3 regions of the Novosphingobium sp. BL-S-34 genome follow, and region 1 is predicted to be linked to each of the others. Evidence: riboswitches for the same ligand, from Rfam matches in the RefSeq annotation. Region 1 holds a riboswitch; each other region holds the start of a gene.

The links. A riboswitch is a leader RNA that binds a small molecule or an ion and turns the genes downstream of it on or off. The one in region 1 is predicted to bind cobalamin.
Region 2: it holds a riboswitch for cobalamin, as region 1 does, so the genes downstream of both, AC1VV3_RS19930 (cobalamin biosynthesis protein CobG) here and AC1VV3_RS14060 (TonB-dependent receptor domain-containing protein) in region 1, are expected to answer to the same signal.
Region 3: it holds a riboswitch for cobalamin, as region 1 does, so the genes downstream of both, AC1VV3_RS12820 (cobyrinic acid a,c-diamide synthase CobB) here and AC1VV3_RS14060 (TonB-dependent receptor domain-containing protein) in region 1, are expected to answer to the same signal.

Annotation. Positions count from the first base shown of each region.
Region 1 covers NZ_CM166472.1:2,945,999-2,955,996, forward strand. Annotated here, with positions in the region: gene sucD (succinate--CoA ligase subunit alpha) at 126-1,016, opposite strand; gene mdh (malate dehydrogenase) at 1,185-2,147, opposite strand; partial or broken gene AC1VV3_RS14045 (diacylglycerol kinase family protein) at 2,710-3,123, shown strand; gene AC1VV3_RS14050 (hypothetical protein) at 3,177-3,533, opposite strand; gene AC1VV3_RS14055 (cell wall hydrolase) at 3,701-4,882, opposite strand; cobalamin riboswitch at 5,119-5,330, shown strand; gene AC1VV3_RS14060 (TonB-dependent receptor domain-containing protein) at 5,430-7,250, shown strand; gene AC1VV3_RS14065 (ABC transporter substrate-binding protein) at 7,247-8,290, shown strand; gene AC1VV3_RS14070 (FecCD family ABC transporter permease) at 8,287-9,255, shown strand; gene AC1VV3_RS14075 (ABC transporter ATP-binding protein) at 9,252-9,998, shown strand, end outside.
Region 2 covers NZ_CM166473.1:1,379,829-1,389,826, forward strand. Annotated here, with positions in the region: gene AC1VV3_RS19875 (catalase) at 1-17, opposite strand, end outside; gene map (type I methionyl aminopeptidase) at 165-965, opposite strand; gene AC1VV3_RS19885 (ParD-like family protein) at 962-1,180, opposite strand; gene cobF (precorrin-6A synthase (deacetylating)) at 1,272-2,042, opposite strand; gene cobM (precorrin-4 C(11)-methyltransferase) at 2,039-2,848, opposite strand; gene AC1VV3_RS19900 (cobalamin biosynthesis protein) at 2,845-3,225, opposite strand; gene cbiE (precorrin-6y C5,15-methyltransferase (decarboxylating) subunit CbiE) at 3,207-4,412, opposite strand; gene AC1VV3_RS19910 (cobalt-precorrin-6A reductase) at 4,411-5,160, shown strand; gene cobJ (precorrin-3B C(17)-methyltransferase) at 5,136-5,885, opposite strand; gene cobI (precorrin-2 C(20)-methyltransferase) at 5,882-6,631, opposite strand; gene AC1VV3_RS19925 (precorrin-8X methylmutase) at 6,628-7,257, opposite strand; gene AC1VV3_RS19930 (cobalamin biosynthesis protein CobG) at 7,258-8,391, opposite strand; cobalamin riboswitch at 8,568-8,795, opposite strand; gene AC1VV3_RS19935 (DUF899 family protein) at 8,918-9,637, opposite strand; gene AC1VV3_RS19940 (glycerophosphodiester phosphodiesterase) at 9,924-9,998, shown strand, end outside.
Region 3 covers NZ_CM166472.1:2,670,330-2,680,327, reverse strand. Annotated here, with positions in the region: gene AC1VV3_RS12850 (aminotransferase class I/II-fold pyridoxal phosphate-dependent enzyme) at 1-381, opposite strand, end outside; gene AC1VV3_RS12845 (adenosylcobinamide-GDP ribazoletransferase) at 378-1,127, opposite strand; gene AC1VV3_RS12840 (histidine phosphatase family protein) at 1,158-1,739, opposite strand; gene cobT (nicotinate-nucleotide--dimethylbenzimidazole phosphoribosyltransferase) at 1,736-2,764, opposite strand; gene AC1VV3_RS12830 (DUF1636 domain-containing protein) at 2,761-3,168, opposite strand; gene AC1VV3_RS12825 (TonB-dependent receptor plug domain-containing protein) at 3,168-5,117, opposite strand; cobalamin riboswitch at 5,291-5,481, opposite strand; cobalamin riboswitch at 5,561-5,784, shown strand; gene AC1VV3_RS12820 (cobyrinic acid a,c-diamide synthase CobB) at 5,958-7,280, shown strand; gene paoC (aldehyde oxidoreductase molybdenum-binding subunit PaoC) at 7,270-9,468, opposite strand; gene AC1VV3_RS12810 (FAD binding domain-containing protein) at 9,465-9,998, opposite strand, start outside.

The DNA.
Region 1 (9,998 bases):
ATGGTCCCGATGGAGAGGGGGCCGTTTCGTTCGCATGGCGTCCGGCATCTCGAACGTGCCGGATCGCGTGTGGGTCCCGTGGCGGCGCAAATCCGAAGATTCGCGCCGCCCGCGGGGGATTGGGGTCAGGCGAGTTCCTTGAGGACTTCCACAAGGGTTTCACCCAGGAGCGACGGCGAGGCGGAGACGCGGATGCCCGCTTCTTCCATCGCCGCGATCTTGTCCTCGGCGCCGCCCTGGCCGCCCGACACGATCGCGCCGGCGTGGCCCATGCGGCGGCCCGGAGGCGCCGTACGGCCGGCGATGAAGCCCGCCATGGGCTTCTTGCGGCCGCGCTTGGCTTCGTCCTTGAGGAACTGGGCCGCTTCTTCTTCGGCGCTGCCGCCGATTTCGCCGATCATGATGATCGACTTGGTCTCGTCGTCGGCCAGGAACAGTTCCAGGACGTCGATGAAGTTGGTGCCGTTGACCGGGTCGCCGCCGATGCCGACTGCGGTGGTCTGGCCGAGGCCAGCGTTCGTGGTCTGGAACACGGCTTCATAGGTCAGCGTGCCCGAGCGCGAGACGACGCCCACCGAACCCTTGGAGAAGATGCTGCCGGGCATGATGCCGATCTTGCATTCGCCGGGGGTCAGGACGCCGGGGCAGTTCGGACCGATCAGGCGCGACTTCGAGCCCGAGAGGGCGCGCTTCACGCGGACCATGTCGAGAACCGGGATACCCTCGGTGATCGCGACGATCAGTTCCATCTCGGCATCGATCGCTTCCAGGATCGAGTCGGCCGCGAACGGCGGCGGAACGTAGATGCAGGTGGCGGTCGCACCGGTCGCGGCCTTGGCTTCGGCGACGGTGTTGTAGTTCGGCAGACCGATGTGGGTCGTGCCGCCCTTGCCGGGGGTCACGCCGGCGACCATTTGCGTACCATACGCAAGGGCCTGCTCGGTGTGGAAGGTGCCGGTGGCACCGGTCATACCCTGGGTAATGACCTTGGTGTTCTTGTTGACGAGAATGGACATAGGGGAATCCTAATTCCTGTTCCTGGTGTAGGCCGATTCCGGCTTGGGAAGCGCCTTGGCGCAAATTCCGCGAAGTGCAACCGTCCAGATCGTAAAATCAACGGCCGGATAGGCCGAAGCCCCGCCCACCCCGTGGTTCCACGGGGCGGGCGGGGCGTCTATCTTGGATCAGGCCAGAGTGCTGTCGATGCCCTTGCAGGCGACCAGCAGTTCCTTGACCGCGTCGACCGAGACCTGAAGGTTGCTCTTGGCTTCGCCGTCCAGCTCGATTTCGATGATCTCTTCGACGCCGTTCGCGCCGATCACGGCGGGCACGCCGACATAGAGACCGTCAACGCCGTACTGGCCATCGACATAGGCGGCGATCGGCAGGATGCGCTTCTGGTCGTTCAGGTAGGCTTCGGCCATGGCGATGCCCGAGGCGGCAGGCGCGTAGAAGGCCGAGCCGGTCTTGAGCAGGCCGACGATCTCGCCGCCGCCCGAACGGGTGCGCTGGACGATCGCGTCGATCTTTTCCTGGGTGGTGCGGCCCTGCTTGATGAGGTCCGGAACCGGGATGCCGTTGACGGTCGAGTACTGCACGACCGGCACCATGGTGTCGCCGTGTCCGCCGAGCACGAACGTGTTCACGTCGCGGATCGAAACGCCGAATTCCCAGGCGAGGAAGGTCGAGAAGCGGGCCGAGTCGAGCACGCCGGCCATGCCGACGACCTTGTTGTGGGGCAGACCCGAGAATTCGCGCAGCGCCCAGACCATCGCGTCGAGCGGGTTGGTGATGCAGATCACGAAAGCGTCGGGGGCGTTGGCGGCGATGCCTTCGCCGACCGACTTCATCACCTTGAGGTTGATGCCCAGCAGGTCGTCGCGGCTCATGCCCGGCTTGCGAGCGACACCGGCGGTGACGATGATGACGTCTGCGCCGGCAATGTCGGCATAGTCGTTGGTGCCGGTGATCTTGGCGTCGAAGCCTTCAACGGGGCCGCACTGCGACAGGTCCAGAGCCTTGCCCTGGGGCAGGCCTTCAGCCACGTCGAAGAGGACGATATCGCCCAGTTCCTTCTGCGCGGCGAGGTGCGCGAGAGTGCCGCCGATGTTGCCGGCGCCGATGAGGGCAATCTTCTTACGAGCCATGATGCTTGCTTGTCCTTCCCAAAGGCGGGACCAACGGACGAAAAGGCGGCCTGCTTTGTCCCGCTAAGGCAGGTGCCGGTGTTCAACGAAGGGCGGCCTACGCCCCCCGAACCGACATTGCAACCGGGAAAAGCCCGCGCGAAGGGCAGGCAGGCGAGTTTTTACTGATAATAGTTCGCAATTGCAATAGTGAGCGAAAATGCGCAGGAAACGGCGCCCTGAGCCAGGGTGGTGCGGCCGTTTCACGCAACAGACCGGGCGCAGATTGCATCCTCCGGGTGCTCTCCCGAGGGTGGCTCACTGTCTCGCACGTCCGGATGACAGGCAAGCGTCGCAGGGTGCGAGTCGGCCCGGATGAGGGGCGGGCGGTCGCGGCATGGCTCTTTATAGAGAGCGTGGACGTACCGGCCGTGTCGTGCCTTTTTCCAAATGTTGCGGCTTGCAGATCCTGCGGGCGGTGCTTGCCGAGGAGCCCGGTTGCGGACACTGTCCGCGTTCGTGCCGATCGCTCCTCCGTGACGGGCCGCCACGGCCTCGTCGCGCAATCGCTGGACTGACTTGCTTGCTGAAACCGCCCGGAAAGCCGACCTCCAGCCCTTTCAGTCCCGGTTTCAGCCCGCGGGCGCGCCTGCGGAGTTTCCTGTTCGCGGGGCGCGGGCTGCGCTGGCTGGTGCGCGACGAGCACAATGCCCGGTTGCACCTGGCGGCCTCGCTGGGCGTGGTGGTCGCCGGGTTCTGGCTGGAGATTTCCGCCGCCGACTGGCGCTGACTCGTGCTGGCCATGGCCCTGGTATGGCTGGCGGAGGCGTTCAACACCGCGGTCGAGGGCCTGTGCGACCGCATCCATCCGGAGTTCGACCCCGCCATCGGCCGGATCAAGGATCTGGGGGCCGGCGGCGTGCTGGTCGCTTCGATCGCCGCGGCCCTGATCGGGGTGCTGACCCTGGGACCGCCCCTGCTGGCCCGCCTGTTCTAGCGACTGGCAGGGCCTGAAGGCGGCGGGTAGGGCCTGAAGGCGGTTGGCCGGTTTCAGTCGTTCCTGGCGATCCGTCCGGCGAAGGCGTCGGCCATGCGGCGGTCGAGCTGGCGGCAGATGGCGATCCAGCGGGTGCATTCGCCGTCGTTGCCCGCAAGCCGCGCGGCGGCGGCATGGGCGCGGGCGTGGGCGGCGGCGGACAGGCCATGGCGGGCGAAGTGGCGCAGCGCTTCAGCCAGGATGCGCTGGTGCGGCGTGTCCGTGGTCGCCGTCGCGACCGGCTCGCGGCGGAGGCCACCGCGCAGGCCGGCGCCGTTGTCGTTCACCGCGCAGAGCGAAACCGACGGGCACAGCGCTCGCACCATCACCGGGCAGGAGACGTCCCGGGCGGCGGAAAAGCGGATTGCCATGGTAAAGCGAGCCTCTTGTTGGAAACGCTCGGGGGCTTGGCGTCTCTCCCGGTATTATAGGATGAAGCCGCTAAGTCTTGGTGTGGGGCTATGGTTGCTGAAACCTTGCAGTCGTTCCCGTGACGAATTGATGAAAGCGCCGGATCGCTAAAGGCGCCAACTTGCCCTCAGCGGGCCTGCTCCTGACGCGGCTGGGCGATCCACTTGCCCGAATTGGCATATTCCGGCCGCACGCCCTGGGTCTCGGGCAAGTTGCTGGCCTTGTAGAGCGACTCGCCCCCGCGTTCCCGCACGTCGCTGGCATAGACGGGCGCGCGCTCCGCACCCGTGGAAGGGGTGGCGGAGGGCATGGCGGGCGAAGGCGCAGCGGCCTGCCCGGGGCGGAGCGCCTCGGCGGTGCCGAAGCTGCGCTGCACGGCCAGCGGGTCCAGCGCGGCGGTGGCGAGGGCCGAGGCGGCGGACTCGTCGCGGCGATGCGGGGCGGCCAGCGGCTCGCCGCCGAAATAAGCGAAGCGGAACGCGGCAGGGCGGCCCGCGGCGCCGTTGAAGGCATAGAAGCGATGAGCGCCGATCGTGGTCAGATAGTGCAGGCTCGGGGCCCAGTAGGGATTGACCTGGATCGTGTGATAATGCGTCGCCAGCCCGATCGGCGTATAGACTTCGCCGGACAGCGCGGCACGGGCGACGGATTCGGCACGCTGCCAGAAGAAGCGCTGCGGCGCGCGGGCCAGCGATCCGTCGCAGGCGAAGGAGAACTGGCAGCCGGTCGGCCGCTCCGAACCCTGATAGACGACGCCGCAGACGGTCTTGGGATAGGCCGGATGGGCCACGCGGTTGAGCACGACCTGGGCCACGGCGCGCTGGCCGCCGTCGGGCTCGCTGGCGGCTTCGTAATAGATCGCCGCCGTCAGGCACTGGAGCGCGCGGCTGCGGTCCACCCCGGAATTGTCGATCCGCAGGGCGCGGGCGACCGGGCCGGGGCCGCTGGTTCCGTCATCCGCGTCGGAATGGATGCCTTCGCCTATCTTGAGCACGGGCTGTTCGGCTTCGAGATAGTAATAGGCAGAGCCGGGGAAGCTGGCGCCGGCCTGCTCGAAGGGCATGGGCAGAACGGGCGCGCCGCCGGTTTCCGTCCCGGAGGCGGTGAGGCGGTCCCAGGCTTCGGCCGGGGCGAAGGAAGGCGCGGCGAAGGCAGGCAGGGCCACGGCGACGAGCGCGGCCGAGCCGAGCGTCCAGCGCCGCCGCCTGCGTTGCAGCCGCTTGCGTCCGCCGCGCACGAAATGGCCCTGGAAATCGCGGGGGCGCGGCTCCCAGGTTTCGGTGCAGGCAGGAAGGGCGGCAGCGGTCACTCGGGTCCTTTCGGCGCATCGTCGGCCAGCGCGGATTTCGCGTTCCATCGGGTCATCGCGCATCTTGCGCCTAACCTGCTTTGCCGGGCGCGGCATCCCTGGAAATCGGCGCGTCCCGAAGCGGTACAGCGGGCAGCGATAGGCTGAATCGCTTAAGAGTTTGTTTGCGATCTTCCCCGGCGATACCGCCGCGCCGCCCTTTGCGCCGCTTGCCAATCCCCCCACTGCCCAGTATCGGCACTCGCGACGTCATGGGTGGCCCGGAGCCGGGCCCCGGGTTTCGTGAAAAGGGAACCCTGGTGGGAATTTCGGCGCAAGTCCGAAGCTGCCCCCGCAACTGTAACCGGGGAGCGCCCCTGCCACGCTATGCCACTGGGTCACACCGGGAAGGCGGCAGGCGGCGCGAAGATTCGGGAGCCAGGAGACCTGCCTTTGACGGTCGTTCCGCAGCCGGGCGGGGTGTCCCGGCATGCAGCGAGCACGCGCATGAGGAAAAGCGCGCGTCTCCGCCATGGACGGCAAAGTCGTTCAGGTTGGAGGAATACGCGTGAAGTACCTGTTTCTGCTGGGGACGGCTCTTGCCGTCTCGACCCCCGCTTTCGCGGATGAAGCCGCAATCGATAGTATCGTCGTCACCGCGACGCGCACCGAAACCCCCACCAGCGAGATCGGCCAGTCCGTCTCGGTCATCACCCGCGAGGATATCGAGCGCACCCAGGCGGTCACCGCGACCGACATCCTGGCCCGCCTGCCGGGCGTGACGTTCGCCCAGTCGGGCGGTTTCGGCCAGCCGGCCAGCGTGTTCATCCGCGGCGCCGAGAACGCGCAGAGCCTTGTGCTGATCGACGGCGTGCGCATCAACGATCCCGGCGACGTGGGCGGCGGCTTCGACTTCGGCAGCCTGACCGTCGGCCAGTTTGACCGCATCGAAGTGGTGCGCGGATCGTCCGGCGTGCTCTGGGGCAGCCGCGCGATCGGCGGCGTCATCAACCTCATCACCGCGCGCCCGACCGAGCAGTGGACCGCGCGCGGCCAGGCCGAATACGGCTGGCGCGACCAGAAGCAGCTCGGCGCCTCGGCGGCGGGCAAGGTCGGTCCGGTGGGCCTGACGCTGGGCGGCAACTGGCTCAAGGGCGACGGCTACTCCGCTTTCGACGAGCGCCTCGGCGGCCAGGAGAAGGACGGCTTCGAGAGCAAGAGCGCCAACGCCCGCGCCGAAGTGGAGCTGGTGAGCGGTCTTTCCGCCGATGCCGGGACGTACTGGACCAAGGCCAATTACGATTACGACAACACCGGCGCCGATGCCCTGAACGTGGGCCTGAAGCGCGACACCGTGGGCTATGCCAACTTGCGCTACAAGGGGCTGGACGGCCGCCTCAGCGCGCGCCTGGGCTATGGCCTCACCGATACGCGCCGCATCTCGGACGATGCCGTCTTCGGTCCCTACACCACCAATGGCCGCGCCGACCGTTTCGAGGGTCAGGTCTCCTACACCCCCATCGACATGGCCAGCATTCTCGTCGGTGCCGAGACGGAGAAGCAGAAGTTCTCCGACAATTACGGCTCGAAGGATTCGACCTCGATCGACAGCTACTTCGGCATGCTGACCCTGCGCCCCGTCACCGGGCTGACGCTGAACGGCGGCCTGCGCTATGACGACAATTCGGACTTCGGCCACAAGACCACCTTCTCGGCCAACGGTGCCTGGGTGATCGGGGGCAGCGAGGAAGCGCCGATCCTGCGCGCCAGCTATGGAGAGGGCTTCAAGGCGCCGTCGCTCTACCAGCTCTATTCCAATTCCGGCTTCCGCGCGCTCGATCCCGAGACGTCGAAGTCGTGGGATGTCGGCGTGGAGCAGCCCTTTGCGGAAGGCCACGGCACGTTCTCGGTCACTTACTTCGACCGCAAGACGAAGAACCTGATCGATTACGACCTGACCGCCTTCAACTACTACAACGTCGGCCGCGCGCGGGCGAAGGGCGTGGAACTGGGCATGCAGGTGAGCGACTGGGAAGGCTTCGACATGAGCCTTTCGGCCACTTACCTCGACGCCACCAACGAGGTGACCGGCACGCGCCTCGCTCGCCGTCCCAAGACGAACCTCTATGCCAGCCTGGACAAGCACTGGTCGGACGGCTTCCGCCTCGGTGCGGACCTGCGCGTGGGCGGCGGTCGCTATGACGACATCGCCAATACCTACTACCTCGGCGGCAATGTCGTCGTCGGCCTGCGCGGCGCCTTCGACGTGACGCAGAACATCCAGGTCTACGGCCGTGTCGAGAACCTGTTCGACGAACACTACGAAGTGGTGCGGACATATGGCACCCCGGGCCGCGCGGCTTATGCCGGGGTGCGGGTGAAGATGTGATCCTGTCGTCTGCCCTGACGACATCGGTTGGACGGGGCAGGCGCAAGGCCCGCCGGTTCCTTGTCGTGCTGGCTCTGGCTGGCTCGGCGGCGCTGGCGGGCTGCGGGGGCGGTGACACCACCGAGGCCGCCCCCGCGGTACCGGGCCACGGCGAGAGCGGGGCGGAGCGCCCCACCATCGTCTCGCTCAACCCCTGCACGGACGCCATCCTGGCCGAAGTGACGGATCCGGGGCAGTTGCTGGCGATCTCCAGCTATAGCCAGGATCCCGAGAGCAGTTCGATGCCGATCGCCCGCGCGCGCCGGTACCGGGCGATCTCGGGGACGGTGGAGGAAGTGGCGACGATCCATCCCAGGGTGGTCGTCGCCAGCGCATTCCTCGACCCCGCGAGCGAGGCGGCATTCCGGCGCCTCGGCTACCGGCTGGTGAAGATGCCGATCGCCTCGGACCTGGGAGCCGCGCGCGAACAGGTCCGCACGCTGGCACGGCTGGCGGGTCATGCCGCGCTGGGCGAAAGGCTGGTGGCCCGCATCGACGCCGCCGTGCGCCGCGATGCACCGCCGCCGGGCTCAGCGCTTCTTCCGGCAATAGTGTGGGAATCCGGTGGACTGGTGGCGGGTGACCAGACCCTGATCGTTGACATGATGAAGCACACCGGCTTTACGAATATTGCCGGCGCGCGGGGCCTTTCCCAGGCCGATTACCTGCCTCTGGAGCACGTGCTGGCGGACCCTCCGCGCGTGGTCTTCGCGGTGGGCGATCCGCTCGCCGAGGAGGACCGAATGTTGCATCATCCGGCGCTCTCCGCGCTGACCAGTACCCGGCGTTTCCTGCTCAGCCGCTCCATTCTCTGGTGCGGCGGGGCGACCATCCCGCGTGCGCTGGACGAACTGGCCGCCGCGCGCCGCGCGCTTGCGGAAACGGAGATGCCGCCGGCCCACGGGGCAGGCACCGCAACAGCCCCCGCGACAGGCACCGCAACAGGCCCCGCATCGGCCCCCGCAAAAGCCACCGGGCGGATCGTTTCCGCAAGACCATGAACCTGCGTTTCGTCCTGCTGCTGGTCCTCGCGCTCGTCGTCGCGGTGCCGCTGTCCCTGCTGGCCGGGCGGGTGTGGATCAATCCTTTCGCCCCGGAACTGCACAGCGCCTCGGTCATCCTGCTTCAGCTTCGCCTGCCGCGCGCGGTCCTGGCGCTGGTGCTGGGGGCTGGGCTGGGCGCGGCGGGTGCGGCCATGCAGGGGTATTTGCGCAACCCCCTGGCGGATCCCGGCCTGTTCGGCATCGCGCCGGGCGCGGCGCTGGGTGCCGTGCTGAGCTTCTGGACCGGCTATGCTTCGGCGCCGTGGATGCTGCCGCTCTTCGCGCTGATCGGCGCGGGCGGCGCCATGGCGCTGCTGGCGCTGATCGCGGGACGCGGCGGCGGCGTGGCGCTGTTCACCCTGGCCGGCCTCATGGTCTCCAGTCTCGCCGGCGCGCTGATGAGCCTGGCGATCAGCCTGACGCCTTCGCCTTTCGCCATGAGCGAGATCGTCACCTGGATGATGGGCTCGCTGGCCGACCGCTCCTGGCGCGAGGTCTGGATCGCCACGCCGCTGACGCTGGCCGGGATCGGCGTCATCCTGGCGGCGGGACGCGATCTCGACGCGATGACCCTGGGCGAAATGGCCGCGCGCTCGCTGGGCGTGGAGCCGCTGCGGCTCCAGGCCCTGCTGATCCTGGGCGTGGGCCTCGTCGTCGGTTCGGGGGTGGCGGTAGCCGGCATCATCGGCTTCGTCGGCCTGATGGTGCCGCACCTCGTGCGCCCGATGACCGACCGCAAACCCTCGTCGCTGATCGTGCCTTCGGCGCTGGCGGGGGCGCTGCTGCTGCTGGTGGCGGACTGCATCTGCCGGATCATGCCGCTGTCCGGCGGCGAACTGCGGCTGGGCATCGCGCTCAGCCTGCTGGGCGCGCCGTTCTTCCTGCGCCTGCTGCTGAAGATGCGCCGGGGCATGGTGGCATGAGCTTCGGCGCCGACAACGTCACGGTCGCCGGGCGGCTCGACGGGGTATCCCTCAATTGCCGCCGCGGCATGATCACGGCGATCTGCGGGCCCAACGGTGCGGGCAAATCGACGCTGCTTTCGGTGATCGCCGGATTGCTCAAGCCCGATGCGGGCAGGGCGGTCATGGGCGGCCGGGCGCTGGCGGCGGTCTCGCTGGCCCAGCGCGCGCAGTGGATCGGCTATCTGCCCCAGACGCCGGAAGTGGCCTGGGATGTCTCGGTGGAAGTGCTGATCTCGCTCGGCCGCCTGCCCTGGCGCGGTGCGCCCGCTGCCGAAACGCAGGACGCTATCGAGGACGCCATCGCCGCCATGGATCTTCAGGAACTGCGCCACCGCCCGGTCTCGACCCTGTCCGGCGGCGAACGCGCGCGGGCGCTGATGGCCCGCGTCCTGGCGACCCAGCCCGGCTGGCTGCTGGCGGACGAGCCTTTCGCGAACCTCGACCTGGCCCATGGTGCGGCGCTGATGCACCGCTTTCGCCAGCAGGCGCGGGCGGGGCGCGGCGTCGTCCTTGTGCTGCACGACCTGGCGACGGCGATGAACCATGCGGACCAGGTGCTGGTGCTGGCGAAAGGCCGGGTGGAGGCGGAAGGCCCGCCGGAAATGGCCCTCTCGCGCGAGGTCATCACCCGCGTGTGGAACTGCCCCGCGCACTGGCTGGGCGACCCCGGCGAACGCGCCCTCTCGATCGGCGCCCCGGCG
Region 2 (9,998 bases), on a different replicon from region 1:
GTGGGGGTCTTGGCCATGGGCTATCCTCGCTGGGATGAGATGGCACCGATGCTCTCGCAGGCCGCCGCTTCGGCATACCTGCATGCTCGGTGTCTGTGCCCGATAACCCCGCCCGCGAAGGGGAGTTGCCGCCGATCCGCCGAAATTAACCTAGGTCATCGCGATTATGCCCGGGCCGGGCGCAAGGCGGTCTTCCCGCGCGACGGAAGCCTCTCCTCGGGCCGCAGGGTGAGGACGCGCACGCCATTCCGGGTGACTGCCACCGTGTGCTCGAACTGGGCGGACAGCTTGCCGTCCACCGTCACCACCGTCCAACCGTCATCCTCTGTGCGGACCAGGCGCCGTCCCTGGTTCAGCATCGGCTCGATCGTGAAGACCATGCCTTCTTCCAGTCTCACGCCGGTACCCGGCCGGCCGAAATGGAGCACTTCGGGCTTCTCGTGCATTTCCCGGCCGATGCCGTGTCCGCAATATTCCCGTACGATCGAATAGCCGGCTTTCTTGGCGTGATATTCGATGGCGTGGCCGACATCGCCCAGCCGCGCACCGGGCCGAACCGCCTGGATGCCTTTCCACATGGCCTCATATGTCGTCTTCACCAGACGCGCGGCCGCAGGCGCGATCTCGCCGACGGCATAAGTCTTGCTGGAATCGGCAATGAAGCCGTTCTTTTCAAGGGTGATGTCGAAATTGACGATGTCTCCCGCCCGCAACGTCTCGGTCTCGGAAGGGACCCCGTGGCACACGACATCATTGCGGGAGCAGTTCAGCACATAGCCATAGCCGTACTGCCCCTTGCTGGCGGGCCGCGCCGCCAGTTGGTGGACGATCATGTGCTCCACCAGGTCGTTGATCTCCATCGTCGTCCGCCCGGCGAGCGGCTGTCCGTCAAGGAACGTGAACACCGATGCCAGAAGACGGCCGGATTCGGCCATGAGTTCGATTTCCTCGGGCGTCTTGATCATGGCACGCGCGCTCCGCAGGCCAGATCGTCAGGGTCGACCCCCGCCTCCCTGAGTTCGCGAATGACGAGCTGCTGGAACGTGAGCTGTGGGTTCAACTCGCAGAGCATGCCGATCCTGATCCAGAAAGCCGCCTGCGCGTTGATCGAACGATAGGACGCCTTGCTGGCCTTGCGGAGCTGGTCGTGCAGCTCATCCTCGATATTGACGATACCCATGCAACCGGCCTTTACCATATGAAACATATACGAATCATAAATGGTTCATATGCAAGCCGACGAGTTCGGGCAAGGGGCAGCTTCTTCCGGGCTAGGCGTCTGAACCGGACTTTCGCAGCAAGTAGACATCCATGATCCAGCCATGCTCCGCACGAAGCGCGGCACGGCGACGCACGATCTGCGGGCCGATTTGCGTTAGGTCGCCCGCGATCAGGCATTGTTGCGGCATGCCGAGGTAAGCGCCCCACCAGATCGACAGGCCCTCCGGCGGCAGCGCGGCGAAGGCGCAAGTGCCGTCGAGCATGACCACCAGGGTTTCCGCGTCGGCTGGCCATCCGCCGTCGCGCAGGCGCCGTCCCGTCGTGATCGTCACGGGCGCTCCCAGACCGTTCAGCGCAATGCCGTGAGCCGCCGTGAGGACCTGGATGCTGGTGATGCCCGGCACGACATGAACCCTCAGCGCCCGCCCCCCGCGCTGCAGCCGCTCCGCGATCCGAAGGGTGCTGTCGTATAGCGAGGGGTCGCCCCAGACCAGCAGCGCCAGCGTGCCGCCTTCCGGCAGGTGCCGGTCGATCTGACTCGCCCAGACCTCGGCAATCGCGGCGTGCCAGGCATCCACGGCTTCGAGGTAGGGCGGGTTTTCCGAACGGACGGGGAGATCGAACTCCACGACCCGCGTCTCTTCCGTCAGCACGCTGTCGCAGATCGACCGGCGCAGATCGAGCAGATCGGACTTCGCCTCGCCCTTGCGGGGCAGCAGGATCAGGTCCGCCCCGTTCATCGCGCGGATGGCCGCAAGCGTCAGGTGGTCCGTGTTGCCGGTGCCGATGCCGATCAGGTGAAGATCCACCGTGCCGGTCATGGCTCCAGCTCCCCGGCCAAGCCCGAGGAAGCGAAAGGCGATTGCGCCGATTGCGGCCGGAAGCGGCGATCGTAGTCGGGGGCATAGAGGCTGCTTTCCGCCGCCACGCCCTCTTCCACGTCCAGAGCCCGTCCCACCAGGATGAGGGCGGTGCGCTCCATCGTTCCCGCCACGGCTTGCTCCACACCGTCCAGCCGCGCCCGCACGACTTTCTCGTCCGGCCAGCTCGCCCGCCAGACCACCGCCACCGGGCAATCCGCGCCGTAGTGTGGCACGAGATCCGCGACCACCGCGGCAAGGTTGTGGATCGAAAGGTGGATCGCCAGAGTGCTGCCGGTCGCGGCGAAGGCGGAAAGGCTTTCGCGCTCCGGCATCGCGCTGGCCCGGCCCGGTGTCCGCGTCAGCACCAGCGACTGCGCCAGACGCGGCACCGTCAACTCGGTCTCCAGCGCCGCCGCAGCGGCGGCGAAGGCCGGTACGCCCGGCGTCACGCTGATGGGGATGCGCAGCGCGCGAAGGCGGCGGATCTGCTCGCCCATGGCGGACCAGATCGAGGGGTCGCCGGAATGGAGACGGGCCACGTCATGGCCCTCGACATGGGCCTGCGCGATCTCCGCGAGGATCGCGTCGAGATCCAGGGACGCGGTGTTCACGATCCGCGCGCCGGGCGGGCAATGCTCCAGCACGGCAGCGGGCACCAGCGAGCCCGCATAGAGGCACACCGGGCTCGACGCGATCAGGTCGCGGCCGCGCAAGGTCAGCAGGTCTGGCGCGCCCGGACCGGCGCCGATGAAGTGTACGGTCATGAACTGGCTCCCTGGGCCATGGCGCAAGTGGCCATGCGATCGGACGAGATATGGCGGGCCGTCAGCAACCGGGCGCCGGGACCGGCCGCCGCCAGGGCCGAGGCTTCGGCAACGCTGCCGGTACGGCGAGCGGCAAGGCTGGCGGCGGACAGAGTCACCGTCGCCGCCGCTTCCAGCGCTTCGCCAGCGACGGGGACTGCCGGAACCTGTCGCTCCTGAGCAAGCAAGCGCAGCGGCGCGATCTTGTCGGCAGGCGCGGTCAGAACGTCCGGTTCGGCGCCATCCGCGCAGGCCCGCGCCAGAGCGTCACGCAAGGAGGAGAGGGATGCGCCTGCGCGAAATCCGAAGCCGGCCACGATCACAAGGTCACGCTCCATTGTACGACGGGATAGTGGGCTTTCCAGCCGCGCCGCGTGCCCAGCGGCGCGGCCTGCGCCAGTTCGATGCGCAGCAGCGTGCCGCCCACCTCGCCATGGACCCTGGCCAGCAGAGCCTCGCTTTCCAGCGTGACGGCATGGGCCACCAGCCGGGTGCCAGCGGGGAGACCGCAGAGCCGCTCCAGCAGGGGCGTCCCCAGCCCGCCGCCCACGAAGACGGCATCCGGCAGGGGCTGGTTTTCCAGCACCTCAGGGGCGCGTCCTTCCACCACGCGCAGATGATCGACGCCCAGCGCCAGGGCATTGCCCCGCGCCCGCGCCGCGCGCTCGCGATCGACCTCGAAGCCCACGGCCCGCATGTCGCGGTGAGTGAGCAGCCATTCTATCGCGATCGAGCCCGATCCCGTGCCGATGTCCCAAAGCATCTCGCCGGGCCGGGGCGCGAGCGCCGAGAGCGCCAGGGCGCGCAGCGGGCGCTTGCTGATCTGCCCGTCGTTCGCGAACCAGTCATCGCCGCGTCCGGACGTCCGGGGCAGGACGCGGCCTTCCCCCGCACAGAGCACGCCCACGGCGACGGGATGAGCCACGTCGGTCAGATCGAAGCCCTCGGCCGCCGCCTGCCGGATCCGTTCGCGCGGGCCGCCCAGCGCTTCGAGCACCGTGAGCTGCGATGCCCCGAACCCTTCCGCCGCGAGATAATCGGCCAGTTCCGCGGCAGCCGCCCCCTCGCGCAACAGCACCAAGGCCCGCTGCCCCGGCGCAAGGTGCGGACGCAACCGCGACAGCGGCGCCGCGTGGAGCCCCAGACACGGTGTCGCCTCGACCGGCCAGCCCAGCCGCGAGGCCGCGAGGGCGAAAGTCGAGGGCACCGGGTGCGCGGTCCATTCCCAGCGGTCGAGCGCCCGTGTCACCACCGAACCCGCGCCGAACCAGAACGGATCGCCGGAAGCCAGCATGACCACCTGCCGCCCCCGCAGCGCCAGCAGCGCGGCCAGCCCGCTCTCGAACGGCACTGGCCATGTCCGACATTCCGCACTAAGCCCCGCCAGCAGGCCGAGGTGGCGGGCGGCGCCGGTCACCACTTCGGCCGCCGCAAGGGCGGCGCGCGCCGCCTCGCCGAGGCCGGACAGACCGTCCTCGCTGATACCGACGATCGTCAGCCATGGCTTTTGGGGAGCTTCAGACATGACCCGCGTCCTCATTCTGGGCGGCACCACCGAGGCGAGCGCCCTCGCCGCGGCATTGGCCGAGCGCGAGATCGAAGCCGTGCTGAGCTATGCCGGACGGGTGGCCAGCCCGCGAAGCCAGCCGGTGCCGGTCCGCGTGGGCGGCTTCGGCGGCATTGCCGGGCTGGAGCGCTATCTGCGCGAAACCGCCGTCACCCATCTGGTCGACGCTACCCATCCCTTCGCGGCCACGATGAGCGCTCATGCCATTGTCGCCGCCAAGGCCGCCGGCATTGCGCTGGCGGCGCTGACGCGGGCGCCCTGGGCACCGCGCGGCGGGGATTGCTGGCACCGGGTCCCAGACCTTGCCGCCGCCGTCGCCAGCCTGGCGGGTCCGCCGCGCCGGGTGATGCTGGCGCTCGGCCGGATGCACGTCGAGGCTTTCGCGGCCCAGCCCCAGCACCGCTATCTGCTGCGCTTCGTGGATGCACCCACCGAAGCGCCGTCCCTGCCGCATCACGACCTCGTGATCGACCGCGGACCCTTCACGCCGGAGCGCGACACGGACTTGCTCCGTGCGCACCGGATCGACCTGCTGGTCTGCAAGAACGCGGGCGGCTCCGGCGCGTCGGCCAAGCTCGATGCCGCGCGGGAGCTGGGGCTTGCCGTGACGATGATAGACCGCCCCGCGATCCCGCCCCGCCGCGCGCTGGAACGGGTGGAGCAAGTGCTGGACTGGCTCGCTCATTCCGCCCACCGCGGCGTGTAGAGCACCGGGCCCCGGTCTCGCGCCACCAGCCGGGTGCGGCTCGATCCGACGATGACCATGGTGCGCATGTCCGCCATCTCCGCCCGCGCCTCGGCCAGCGGCACGAAGGTCAGGACTTCCTCGGGCGTGGAGACGGCGCGGGCGAAAAGGATCGGGCGCTCTGGCCCGCAAGCCTCGCGCAGGATCTCAAGGACGCGCGCGAAACCTTCCGGCCGCGCCTTCGAGCGCGGGTTGTAGAAGGCCATGGCGAAGTCCGCCTCCGCCGCCAGCCGCAATCGGCGCTCAATGAGTGCCCAGGGCTTGAGATTATCGGAAAGGTTGATGGCGCAGAAGTCATGGCCCAGCGGCGCGCCCGCCCGCGCGCTCGCCGCCAGCATGGCGGTGATGCCCGGCAAGACCCGGATATCGAGTTCGCGCCAGTCGGCAGGGCCCTGCTCCCAGGCCTCGTACACGGCCGCCGCCATGGCGAAGACGCCCGGATCCCCGGAGGAGACCACCACCACGCGCTGCCCCTCGGCCGCGAGCGAAAGCGCATGGGCCGCGCGCTCCAATTCGACGCGGTTGTCGCTGGCATGGAAGCGCAGGCCCGCGCGCGGCGCCACCCGGGCGACATAAGGGCCGTAGCCGATCACGTCGGTGGCGGCATCCAGGGCCGCAGAGGCCTCGGGCGTGACGAGCGCCTCGTCGCCCGGCCCCAGCCCGGCGATGGCGAGCCAGCCGCTCATGGCCGGCGCCCCTGTCCGTGGATCAGCAGGATCGAGAAGTAGGGCGTCACGGCTTCCGCCTCGGCGAGCGGCGTCACCCGCTGCTCGGCCATCGCGGCATGCTCCACCAGCCAGGCCTCCCCCTCGCGCCCGGCAGCGATGACGGCGCGGCGCAGCTTGGCCAGGTTGCGGCCGATCTTCATGACCACGAGCGCGTCGGTATCGCGAATGCGCCGCGCCAGATCTGCCTCCGGTAGCGTGGCGGTGAGGACGGTGAGGACATCGTCGCCCCAGGTCATCGGCGCGCCGCATGCCGTCCAGGCGCCCGACATTCCGGTGATCCCCGGCACGACGGCGACCGGCACCGGTGCCGGCCCTGCATGGCCCCCTGCTTCGGCCAGGCGGGTATAGAGGTGCATGAACGAGCCGTAGAAGAAGGGGTCGCCCTCGCAGAGCACCACGACATCCTCGCCCTCGCGGACGAGCTTCGCCAGTTGCTCGGTCCAGCTTGCGTAGAAGCGGGAAAGGCAGGCGTTGTAGCGCGGGTCTCCCAGCGGAATCTCCGTGGTCACCGGATATTCCATCGCATGCTCGACGACATCGGCGCGGAGCATGCCCTCGACGATCCGCCGCGCCTGACCGGGCCGGCCGGCCTTGCGGAAATAGGCGACATGCCTGGCTCCGCGCACCAATCGGTCGGCGCGAACGCTCAGCAGGTCCTGCGCGCCGGGGCCCAGTCCGACGCCGTGTACGGTTCCCACGCTCATTCCGCGCTGCTCGCGATGGCGTTGACCGCGGCCACGGTGATCGCGCTGCCGCCCAGCCTTCCTTCGACGATGCAGCAGGGCACCGGGCAGGCATCCCAGAGGGCGGCCTTGGACTCGGCCGCCCCCACGAAGCCGACGGGACAGCCAATGATCGCTGCCGGGCGCGGGCAATCGGGGTCCTCCAGCATGTCGAGCAAGTGGAACAGCGCGGTGGGCGCATTGCCGATGGCCACCACGGCCCCGCCAAGGTGCGGCGGCCAGAGTTCGAGCGCCGCCGCCGAGCGGGTATTGGCCATCGCCTGCGCCATTTGCGGGACTTGCGGATCCTGGAGCGTGCAGATCACCGCATTGTCCGCGGGAAGCCGGGCGCGAGTGATCCCTTCGCCCACCATGCGCGCATCGCACAGGATCGGCGCACCCGCCTCCAGCGCCGCCATCGCCGCGCGGGCGAATCCGGGCGAGAAGCGGATGTGCCGCGCCAGCTCCACCAGCCCCGAGGCGTGGATCATGCGGACCGCGATGCGCTCCTCGTCAGCGGGAAAGGCGGCGAGGTCCGCCTCGGCGCGGATCGTCGCAAACGACTGGCGATAGATGGCCGCGCCATCCTTTTCGTAGATATGCGCCATTCATGAGGCTCCGAAATGAGCAAGGACATGGTCGGGAGAAAGGCCGCCCAGCGTCGGCGGGTCGCCCGCGCGGCCACGGAGGGCGAGGTCGAAGACGCCGTCGCGCCCGGTCAGGACCACGTCGCTCGGTCGTGCGCGCGCGCAGCCTTTCGCGCAGCCGGAAACGTGCAGGCGCCCGGACACATGCGGCGCCAACCGGCGCGCCAGTTCGCGCGTTTCGACCGTCGCCTGCGGGCATGTCGGCGCGCCCGGACAGGCATCGGCGCGCAGCAGCGGGTCGCCGGGATCGCGAATGAAGCCGTCCACCGGCTCTCGCACCTCGGATTCGGCCAGAAGCTGCCGCCAAGACGTAACGCGAAGCGCCGCAGCGCCGGTCGCTGCCATCAGCCGCACCATTGCCTCCCCCTCGATCCGCCCGAACGGCACCCCGTAGCCATGCGGCGCAGCGGCTCCGACGGCGGGACGGCCATCCCCCCGCGCCCATTGTGGAAGAGCGGCCGTGTGGCGCCAGGCCCGGCGGGCAGCGGCGCCGCCTGTCTCCACGAACCAGTGCGCGAGCGCGATCAGGCGGTCTGTGGCCTCTTCCGGCAGGATGGAAACCCCGCTCTCGCGCCCGTCGAGGCGGAGCAGCAGGCCGCCGGCTTCCGCGCGCTCGATGCGGAAATCCGCAGGGCTGTCCAGCAGCGTGGCGACGGGGCCGGCATCGACCGCGATGCCCATCTTTCCGGGCAATTCGGGCAACTCGCCCAGACGGCCCAGGAGTTCTTCCGCGATCCGCGCGGTATCGTCCCCGCGATCCCAGCCGGGTGCGACAAGGAGGTTGCGCCGCCCCTCCAGAGCAGCGTCGGAATCGACCAGGCCCCGGTCGACCAGGGCGCGCAGCAGATCCTGCCAGCCCTGCTCGCGGACACCGCGGATCTGGAGATTGGCGCGATTGGTGATGTCTATCGCACCGCTGCCGAAACGGCGCGCCAGATCAGCAAGCACCGCGATCTCGGCCGCGGTCAGGCGCGCCAGCCGGGGCTTCACGCGCACGATCAGCCCGTCTCCGGCCATCATCGGACGCCAGGCATCCGGGCACCATCCGCGCAAGGCGAAGCCTGTCATCGGGACGCGCGTTTCATCCTGCCCCACGGCATCATCCTCTCGCGCGCAGCGACGATGACCGGGGCTTGCCGACGGGCGTCGGTCCGCACGCAACGACGGGCGGGCGCGATGAACGCCCGTCCTGCGCGCCGATGCAGCCCCAGCCGCACGGCTTCGTCGCTCACGCGGAGTACCGAGCCTTGGCCTATCCCTGGGCCAGGGCAAGAGCGACCGATGCGCCGGCAGGTCTCCTGGCTTGCGGGTCAAAGCGCGATGCTCGGCCTTCCCGGTCCGTGGCGCCGGGCGCCCGCGATCCAGTGGCCGGCTCCCCGGGGGAAGCCACGGCATCTTGCTCACCGCTCACAGTTGCAGGGACAGCCGCGGATTCGAGGGACGAACCCTCTCACCGCGTTCCCTATTAAGCCTCGTTCGAGGCACCGGCGCGATCTTGCCCGCCGATCCTGACGGATCGGGCGGGCACCGGGGCGCTAACGCAGGAAATGCCGATCCGCAAGTCTCATGGAGCCACGTCCAAACAGGGACGCGCGCCGGGAACGTGGTTAGAGACCCCCGGTCAGCGGTAGCTCAGCTTCGGGAAGAAATCTCCGCGCCCCTCGGGCAGCAGGTCCAGCAAGCCCCAGACCGGGTCCAAAGCATCCAGCGAGCGATGGTGCTGGTCCGGCTCCTCCGGGGCGTAGAGCAGTTCGCCGCCCCAAAAATGCCGAACCTCGCCGCCGTCCTTACGGAAGACATTGATCATCGGCTCGTCCCAGTCCTTTCCGTCCTCGTACCCGCGCTCCTGGCGCATGGCGGGGGTTACGCCGGCCGTGTTGCCGAAATAGTCCCGTGTGTAGCTGCTGCCTTCGGCCGAGAGGAACCGGAGATGCGGCCAGCGGCGCTCACGCGCCCAGGCCACCAGACGGGCCAAAGGCGAACGGGCGACGACGTAGAACGCCGCAGCCTGCGGGACATGCCGTGCGGCCCCGTCCAGCCCGTCGAGCAGATGCGTGCAACCGGTGCAAGGCTCGTCGCGCTCGGGACCGAACATGTAGCTGTAGAGGATCAGGCTGGGCTTCCCCGCGAACAATTCCGACAGCCGCACCTGCTCCGGGCGCTGATGATCCCCGACGCGTTCGAAGACGTAGTCCTCCTTGATCGTCCCGCCGGGGGGCAGCGCCCGGCGCATCGCCGCAACCGTTTCCGTCTGGCGGCGCAGGTCCATTTCGGCATCGAGCAGTTCGTTGCGCGCGCGGCGGTATTCGGCGCTTTCGTTGGGAAAACTGAGATGTTCCATGATCGGGCTCCTCCCTCCGGTTGCTCCCCTGACGCTCGCAGCCTGAACGCCCGAACGAAGGCATGAGTTCACGCAAAGGAGCGGCAAATCGCCGCCCCCTTCCGGCAACGCGGCAAGCCCCTGACGCAAGGCGATATTCCGACCCCGTGCTGTCATGATCCGGGGCTAGTCGCGCAAGGGACACACCCTGCCGCCCCGCCAGGAGGCGGGATCATGGCCGCAGCGCCGCGCTTCTGCACGGGGTACGCTGCCCGCGATCCCTGCCTTAAGCCCGGAGATTACCGCGATGAACCACCACCCGGCCGAAACCACCCTGTCCCGCCGCGGCATGCTCCTTGCCGGCGCTGGGGCAGGCGCCGCC
Region 3 (9,998 bases), 280 kb from region 1:
GACTTCCCGGGCCTTCGGCTGCTCGCCGAACAGCGCCGGGCGAGAGGGGGCGAAAGCCTCCCGATGAGTGCGATAGGCGGGCACCAGCGCGCGGCCGGGCAGGTCCAGCGCCCTGGCCAGCAGGCGCAGCGCGGTCTCGCTGCCCGGCACCGCACAGCAGAGTTCCGGCGCCACGCCGAAATGGCGCGCGGCCGCGGCTTCGAGGCGAAGCAGCGCATCGGGATCGGGCAAGGCCGTCCAGTCGATCGGCCCGACGCCCGCAGCGGGCCATGCCAGTGGATTGAGGCCGGTCGAGAGGTCCAGCCAGTCTTCCGGCGCGCCGCCGAAAGCCCGCGCCGCCTCGCTTACGCGGCCGCCATGAAACAGGAAGGCCGCGCTCATCGTACGACCGCCAGCGCCAGCAGCAGCAGGGTTTCGACGACCTCGATCCCGGCGCCATGCCCGTCGCCGGAAATACCGCCGATACGGCGCCGAAGCCACCAGCCCCAGGCCGGAACCGCCAGGAACACCGCCAACAGGGCGGGTGCCACGAGCAGCGCCGCGACAGCCCCGATGACACTCCACAAGGCCAGGTGCCGCCATGTCACCGCGCTGCGAAAGCGGCTGCCCAGCCCTTCGTGCAGCGGCGGCAGCGCCAGCGTCCAGGCCAGCGGCGCCGCGCGCGCCAGCGGAGCGACGAGCAGCAGCGCCCAGACCTGCCCGGGCGCCAGTGCATGGAGCAACACCAGCTTCGCCAGCAATTGCATGCCGATCGCCACCACCGCAAAGCTGCCGACATGAGGATCGGCCATGACCGCCGAGAGCCGCGCCGGATCCTTGTGCGCCGCGCCCGCGCCATCGGCCACGTCGCCAAGCCCGTCGAGATGCAGCGCGCCCGTCACCGCCACCCAGGCGCCGAGGCCGCACAGCGCCGCGATCCAACCGTCGCCGCTGCAGCCGCCCATGGACGGGGCCATGAACGGAGCCACGGAGCGGGCCAGCCACCAGGCCAGCGCCACCGAGCCGCCGACGGCCAGCCCCGCCGCCGGGAACCAGCGCATCGACCCGGCGAAGTCGTCCGCATCGGCGCGAACCGCCGGAAGCGGCAGCCGCGTCAGGAACTGGAGGGCGAGAACGAGCTGCTTCATCCTGCCTTACCCTTCATCCTACCTTGCCCCTCATCCTGCCTTGCTACTGTCGAGCGAGAGGATCTGCGCGGCAGGCAGGCCCTCGCCCGGCCAGATGCGCAAGCTCACCAGCGCGCCATAAGGGAGTTCGAAAGCCCAGACCTGGCGGTGGTCGAACCCGAACAGGACCGAGAGCGCAGCGCGCATCGCCCCCCCGTGCGTGAGGATGAGACTGGCCCTGTCGATACCCGCCACGGCCTCTCCCACGCGGGCGCAGAGCTGCGACCAGCGCTCGCCTCCCGGCGGGGCGAAAGCCTCGGGATCGTCCCAGAACCGCGCCTGCACGGCCGGATCGAGCTGATGCGGCGCCATGCCGTCCCAGGCGCCGAAATCGATCTCCCGCCACCGCGGGTCAAGGCTGTGCGACAGGCGGCGCATGGCCGCGATCTGCGCGGCCGGAATGCTGGAGCGGCGCAAGTCCGAGGAAATCACCCGCTCGAACGCCAGGGCCGCGCTGCGCGACACGCAGCGGGCGATGCCTACCGGGGTCGGCGCATCGTCCCGGTGGCCCAGCAGCAGGCCCGGCTCGTAAGGCGCCCCGTGGCGCATCAGGTGGACGAGGATGCCGCTCATGATGCCCCGGACACGGAGGATGCCACTGCCGCCTCGGCAAAAGTCGCCATGCCGTCATGCGCGGCCAGGGCCGAACGCACGATCTGTGCCGCCACCGCCGCGCCGGATCCCTCGCCCAGCCGCATGCCAAGGTGGAGCAGCGGGTCCAGCCCGAAGCGATCGAGCAGGCGCGCATGGCCCGCTTCGGCCGAACAGTGCGCGGCAAGGCAGTGGGCCAGGACATCGCGATTGCCGGCGAACAGCGGCGCCATGGCCGCGCAAGTGATGAACCCGTCCAGCAGGACCGGCACCCGCAAGTGCCGCGCTGCCAGCACGGCGCCCGCCATGGCCGCGATCTCACGCCCGCCAAGGCGGCGCAGGGTCTCGAAAGCATCCTCGCAGGCCGCGCCGTGCAGGGCGAGCGCCGCCGTCACCGCCTGGGCCTTGCGCGCCACGCCGGCATCGTCGAGCCCGGTGCCGCGCCCTACCCAGTCGGCCGCAGCCCCGCCGAAGACCTGCGCCGCCAGCGCGGCCGCCGGGGTGGTATTGCCGATCCCCATTTCGCCCACGAAGAACAGATCGCTGTCCGCCGACACCGCGGCGGCACCGCGATCGAGAGCTTCGAGGCACTCGGCCTCGCTGAGAGCGGGCTCTCGCGTAATGTCTCCGGTCGGGCGGTCGAGATCGAGCGGGACGACCGAGAGCGCCGCCCCGCAGGCTGTCGTCAGCGCATTGATCGCCGCGCCGCCGGCCTCGAAATTGGCGACCATCTGCGCCGTGACTTCGCTCGGATAGGCGCTCACCCCGCGCGCCGCGACCCCGTGATTGCCCGCGAAGACCACGGCGCGGATCCGCTCGGCCCGTGGCCGGGTGCGCCCCTGCCAGCCGGCCATGAACACGGCGATGTCCTCCAGCCGCCCGAGCGAGCCCGCAGGCTTGGTGAGCGACGCCTGGCGCGCACGCGCGGCGGCCAGCGCGGGCGCGTCCGGTCCGGGCAGGTCGGCCAGGGCGGCGGCGAAAGCGGCGCGGTTCTCGAAGCGGATCATGTGCCCAGGTACCCTTCCGGCGGGGTGCGGGTGATGAAGTGGCCCTTCACGCCCTGCGGCCACTCGCGATAGGGCACCTGCCCCTCCTCGCTGGCGGCATGGCGCACCGCATATTCGAGGATCGCGCGGGCCGCCTCCGCATCGGGTGCGAAATCGCCGAGCACATAGCCCAGCTTGCCCGGCGCCCGGATCGCCACGGTGCAATGGCGCTGGCAGGCGAAGAGGCAGGGCATTTCCTGCACCGCCACGCCCTGGAGCGCGGGATCGGCAGCCTGCGCCGCGCGCATGGCCTCTGCCAGGACCGCACCGCCGCGCCGACCGTCCTCGTCCTCGCGGACTTCGGCGGAATGGCGGCAGGTGTTGCACACGACCACGGACGGGCCGGGTTCGACTGGAAGCAGCATCAGAACCGGCTCCTCAGTCCGAAATAGACGGTGCGGCCAAGCGTGCCGTAGCCGCTCACGGTTTCGTACTTCTGATCGCCCACGTTTTCGATACGTCCTTGAAGAATCAGGCCTTCCATGACCTGCCACTGCGCGCGCACATCCACCAGCCAGTAGTCGTCCAGCGTGGCGGTGCCGGTCGCCGCATTGAAGCTTTCACCCGAATAGCGCGCGGCCAGGCTGGCGCGCAGGCCCTGCGGCAGCGCCACGCCCAGCTCGGCATTGGCGAGATGACGCGGCACGCGCTGGAGCTGGCGGCCGTAAGTGCCGCTGCCTTGCGTGCGATCCTCTGCCGCGATCCAGCTGTAGTTGCCCTGGGCGAAGAGGACGCCCCATGTGGCCGACGCGGCGAGTTCCAGCCCGCGGGCATGGCTGGCCTTGACGTTGGCATAGTAGCCGAAGCGCGAGGTGCCCGTGCCGGGAACGTAGCAGATGTCCGGCAGGGTGCCGCTGGTGGGGCAGTAGGCAAAGTCGATCAGGTTGTCGGTATCGCGCTCGAACCAGGTCGCCGACAGGCGTAAGGCTTCGCCGAAGCCCTGCTCGGCGCCCAGTTCCCAGCCTTTCGCCTTCTCCGGCTTGAGATCGGCCACGCCGTACATGCTGAACAGCTGATAGAGCGAGGGCGCCTTGAAACCCTCGTCATAACTGGCACGCAGTATCGTGGCGCCGCCATTGGGGGTGTAGACCGCGCCCGCGCTGAACACCGTGTTGCCGCCGAAGCGCGACTGGTGATCGTAGCGCGCGCCGCCATTGAGCGTCAGCCCGGTGAGCGGGGTCACGCGCAGTTCGCCGTAGACGCTCTCGGTATTCGCCCGGCTGGGCACGAGGGCATAAGCCGCGGTGCTGTTCGCGGGCGAGGCGGTGGTCATCCGCTGTTCCTCGCGCTCGGCGCCGAACACGGCCTGGATGGCCTCGCTGAACGTGTAGGTGCCCTGGTACTCGAAACGGCGCACGCGGCCATGGGCGTCGAACGTCAGTTGGCGGACTTGCCGTGCGGGGTCGAAGTTCTCGCGGTCGGTCTCGGTCTGGAGCACGGCCACGCGGTTCGCCAGCCGGCCGTCCAGCAGCGCGAAGTTCACCCCGGCATAGCCCGACCATTCGCGCGTCCACCCATAGGCCAGGGAGTCGCCGGAGGTACCGTCGAACGCGTTCCGGGAATCCGACCAGTAGCCGCGCAGATCCAGCGAGATGCCAGGCGCGACGCGGTAAGTCATCGTGCCGCTGGCCGCGCTGCGCCGGTAGCCGTCGTCCTCCGTGCCATTCGCGCGCGCGGAGATGCCGTCCGTGGCGAAGCGCGAGGCGGCAATGCGCCAGTCGACGGCCTCGGAGGTGCCGCCAAGACCCACGCGGGCCGAGACGGTGTCATGGGTTCCTGCTTCCACCGCGAAGCTGCCTTCCAGCGGCGCGGCCGCGCGGCGGGTGCGGACGTTGACGACACCGCCGATGGCATCGCTGCCCCAGAGGATCGATTGCGGACCGCGCAGGATCTCGACGCGATCGGCATCGTCGACCAGGAAATTGGCAAAGCCATAGCCTCCCGCCGTCGATGAGGCGTCCGACAGGCGCATCCCGTCGATCACCATCACCGTCTGCCCGGCATCGGCACCGCGAATGCGCAGCGACGTGGTGGTGCCATAACCGCCGTTGCGCGACATGCTGATGCCGGGCGTGCGCAGCAGCACATCGGTCAGCGCGATCGGCTGGGCCGCAACGATCTGCGCCTCGTCGAGCACGGTGACGGTATCGGCCACCCGGTCGGCCGCAACGGGCGTGCGCAGGACGGTGACCACGATGCGTTCGTCCAGAGGCACTGCATCGGCCTCCTCGGCCAGGGCCGCGAGCGGGTGCAGCGCCCCTGCAAGGGCTAGCGCGAGAGCCAGGGGGCTGGCGGCGGGAATTCGGCAGTTCACGGCATGTCCTTCGCACGAGCATCGACCCGGCCGGGTCGGCACGCATGCGAAAGGCAGGGCCTCTGCCGCCCATGCAGCGGACGACGCCCCCTCCCGCGCGGCGCGTGCCGGCACGGCAATGGCTGTCGTTGCGCGAGGAATGGCCCCGTTCGCCCGGCTCACCCTGTCCGGTCGAAGAACGACGGCGTCAGGCAGGTCTCCTGGCTCACGGGTCAGTGCCGTTTCGGCCGCCTTCTCAGGGACTTGCACCCCCAATGGCGAATTGGCCGCACGGCTCGCCGCTTACAGTTGCAGGGGCAGCCCGGGCATTCACCCGCGTTCCCTTTTGATCCCCTTGCGGGGAACCTGTCGCTGGAGCGCCCCTATCCCGGTGGGGTGCCGCGTGCAAGAGCCCGGCGCTTGCGCGTGTCCTGCCCGCGCTTGCGCTCTCTGGCGAAGTGCCATAGGCCCGCCGGGCCAGGGGGGCCCGCAAGGGCTTAATCGGGAAGTCCGGGCCAGAGGGGTAATCCCGCTGGAATCCGGCACTGCTCCCGCAACTGTAACCGGGGATGCGCCCCGCCAGCACGCCATTGGCACCGCGCGGTGCCGAGAAGGCGGCGGAAGGCGCGCCGATTCCGAGAAATCGGGCCCAGGAAGTCAGGAAACCGGCCCCCAGCCGTCGATCCTTCGCGCGGGCGGGATGTACCGGGCGGACGGGGGCCATGCCCGATGCGGAGCGCTGCTCCCCGCGGACCCGGTCTTTCGCGAGACGACAAGCCGTACTTGCGCCCAGGAGGATCGAACCGCCATGCCGCCCTGCCCCTTCCGCCTTTCGGATACCGCTCCGTCCGGACGATATTCGTGCCTGCCCGCATGACGGCCTGCCCCGCCCTGCTGGTCACCGCGCCCTCGTCGGGACAGGGCAAGACCCTCGTCACCGCCGCGCTGGCCCGCCGCCACCGCCGCGCCGGGCGCAAAGTGCGGGTGTTCAAGTGCGGGCCGGACTTCCTGGACCCGATGGTGCTGGAAAGGGCCAGCGGCGCGCCCGTCCACCAGCTCGACCTGTTCATGTGCGGAGAGCGGGAATGCCGCGCCTTGCTGCACGAGGCCGCGCGGGACGCCGACCTGATCCTTGTCGAAGGGGCAATGGGCCTGTTCGACGGCACCCCCTCCTCCGCCGACATCGCCCGCCTGTTCGGTCTGCCGGTCATGGCGGTGATCGACGGCGCCTCGATGGCGCAGACGTTCGGTGCGCTGGTCCACGGCCTTTCCACCTACCGCGCGGACGTGACCCTGGCCGCCGTGCTGGCCAACCGCGTCGGCAGCGCGCGCCATGCCGAACTGCTGGAGCGCGGCATGCCGGGCGGGGTGGAATGGCTTGGCACCCTGCGGCGCGATGCCGGGCTCGGCCTGCCCGAACGGCACCTCGGACTGGTGCAGGCCGGGGAGGTGGCGGATATCGAGGCGCGCATAGACCGCGCCGCCGACAGTCTGCCGGAAACCGCGCTCTGGCTGCCCGAGCCGGTGCCCTTCCCCGCCCCGGAAGCCGCCGAAGCGCCGCCCTCCGCGCTGTCAGGCCGCCGCATCGCCATTGCCCGCGACGAGGCCTTCGGCTTCATCTATCCCGCCAACCTCGCATTTCTGGAACGGGCCGGGGCGCGGCTCGCCTTCTTCTCGCCGCTGCGCGATGCCGTGCTGCCCCCTTGCGACGGCTTGTGGCTACCCGGGGGCTATCCCGAGCTGCATCTGGACGCTCTTTCCGCCAATCGCCCGATGATCGCGGCGATCCGCGCCCACTTCCAGGCGGGGCGGCCGATCCTGGCCGAATGCGGCGGCATGCTTTACGCCTCCGAGAGGCTCGAAAGCACCGACGGCGCCAGTGCCGCCCTGCTCGGCCTGCTGCCTGCGCGGGCCGTGATGCAAGGGCGGCTGGCAGCGCTGGGCATGCAGGAGATGGAACTGGGCGGTCATGTCGCGCGGGGCCACACGTTCCACTATTCGCGGCTGGAAACGTCCCTTTTGCCCACCGTCAGCGCCGTCACGCCGGACGGGCGGCCGGGCGAACGCCTGTTCCGCCACGGACCGCTCACGGCCAGCTACATGCACTTCTACTTCCCCTCGGCGCCGGAATTGATCGCCGACCTGCTGACCTGCCAAACCGCCGACCTGGGATTCAGGCGATAGCCGGCAGTTTCGCAAGGTGCTTGTCCAGCGTGAGCGGATAGTCCCGCACGCGCACCCCCGTGGCGTTGTAGACCGCGTTGGCCACGGCCGCGCCGACGCCGCAGAGCCCGAGTTCGCCCACGCCCTTGGCCTTCATCGGCGAGACCTTGTCGTCCGCCTCGTCGAGGAAAACCACGTCCTGGTGCGGAATGTCGGCGTGGACCGGCACTTCGTACCCGGCAAGGTCGTGATTGACGAAGAACCCGAAGCGCTTGTCGACCGCCAGTTCCTCCATCAGCGCGCCGCCCACGCCCATGGTCATGGCGCCGATGACCTGGCTGCGCGCCGTCTTGGGATTGAGGATACGTCCGGCCGCGCAGACCGCCAGCATGCGTCGCACCCGCGTCTCGCCGGTATAGGCGTCCACGGCCGCTTCCACAAAGTGCGCACCGAAGGTCGACTGCTGGAACTTCTTGCCCAGATCGCCCCACTGCATCGTCTCTTCGGCAACGATCTCGCCAGACTTCGCCGCCTCGGCCAGGGCGGCGGAGCGGTTACCCGCGCGCACTTCGCCATCGGCGAATTCCGCGGTGGCCGGATCCATGCCGAGCCGCTGCGCCGCGGCTTCGCGCAGCTTCACGCAAGCCGCATAGACGCCCGACGTGGAGCTGTTGGCGCCCCATTGCCCGCCGGAGCCTGCCGAGGCCGGGAACGAGGAATCGCCCAGCTTCACGCGCACGTTCTCCACCGGCAGGCCCATCATCTCCGCCGCGGTCTGGGCGATGATGGTGTAGGAGCCGGTGCCGATGTCGGTCATGTCGGTCTCCACCGTGACCACGCCGTCGCTCGACAGCCGCACGCGGGCGGCCGATGTCATGTTGATGTTGTTGCGGAACGCCGCCGCCACGCCCATGCCGATCAGCCAGCGCCCGTCGCGCATCTTGCCCGGACGCGTCTGGCGGCGTTCCCAGCCGAAGCGCTTTGCACCGTCCTCCAGGCATCGCACGAGGTTGCGCTGCGAGAAGGGCCGCTCGGGATGCTCGGGATCGACTTGCGTATCGTTGAGCACGCGGAACCGCACCGGGTCCATGCCCAGCTTCTCGGCCACTTCGTCGATGGCGATCTCCAGCGCCATGAGGCCGGGCGCTTCGCCGGGTGCGCGCATGGCATTGGCTTCGGGCAGGTCCAGTTCGGCCAGCCGCAGGGCAGTGAGGCGATTGGCGCCGGCATAGAGCAACTTGGTCTGCTGCGTCGCCGATTCCGGGCCGCCGCCGGGAAGGTCGCCGGACCAGCTTTCATGGCCGATCGCGGTGATGCGCCCGTCCTTGCCGGTGCCGATGCGGATGCGCTGGATCGTGGCCGGGCGGTGCGTGGCGTTGTTGAGCATCAGCGGCCGCGGCATCGCGATCTTCACCGGCCTGCCGCAGGCCTTCGCGCCCAGCGCCGCCATCACCGCATCGGCGCGCAGGAACAGCTTGCCCCCGAAACCGCCGCCGATGAAGGGCGAGCGGACATGGACTTTCTCGGGCGGCAGCTTGAAGGTGGCGGCCAGCTCCTTCTTGTTCCAGGCGATCATCTGGTTGGACGTCCAGACCGAGAGCGCATCCTCTTCCCACCAGGCGATGGTGGCGAAAGGCTCCATCATCGCGTGGTTCTGGTCGGGCGTGGTGTAAGTCTGGTCGAGCTGCACCGCGGCCGAGGCGAAGGCGCCCTCGAAATCCCCGGTATGGGTGTCGGCATCGCTGCCCGTCAGCGGCTGCGCGCCGGGCTTCGCCTTGGCGAGATCGAAACGGCCGTTACCGCGCTCGTATTCGATCCGCACCGCGTTGGCGGCATTGCGCGCCTGCTCGAAGCTCTCGGCCACGACCACCGCCAGCGCCTGATGGTAATGGTCGACAGCGGGACCGCCCAGCAGCTTGGCCGTGTTCATGCTGCCCTTGCCGAGCGGCTGTGCATTTTCGGCGCTGACCACCGCGAGCACGCCGGGCATGCGCTTGGCTTCGGCCGTGTTCATCGCCGTGACCCGCCCCTTGGCGATCCCGGCACCGATCACATACCCGTAGGCCGGCCTGGCCGGCACGTCCTTGTGCTCGTAAGCATAGGGGGCCTGCCCCGTGGTCTTGAGCTTGCCGTCCACGCGGTCGACCGCCTGGCCGATCACTTTCATGGCGTCGATGGGATTGGAGCCCGCAGGCGTATCGAACTTCATGCCCGGTTCTCCTGGATGATCGCCGCCAGCGTGCGCTCCGCCAGAGTGACCTTGAAGGCATTCTCATGGGTCGGCCGCGCGTCTGCGAAAGCCGTGCGCGTCACGGCGCCCGCGCCATTGCGCAGCTGCGCGTCGGCGGCTTCGACCCGCCAGGGCCGCGGCGCGACGCCGCCGAAGGCCACTCGTCCGCTGCCATCCTCGTTCAGCACCGCCGCCACGGAAACGAGCGCGAAGGCGTAGGAGGCCCGGTCGCGCACCTTGTGATAGACATGCCGTCCGCCCGGCGGCTTGGGCAGAGTGATGGCCGTGATCAGCTCGCCCGGCCGGAGCACGTTCTCCAGGTGCGGCGTATCGCCCGGCAGGCGGTGGAATTCGCCCACCGGCACGCTGCGCGTCTTGCCCTGGGCATCGACCGTCTCCACCGCGGCATCCAGCACGCGCAGGGCGACCGCCATGTCGCTGGGGTGCGTGGCGATGCAGGCCTCGCTCGTGCCGACCACGCCGAGCTGGCGGCTGAAACCACCGATCGC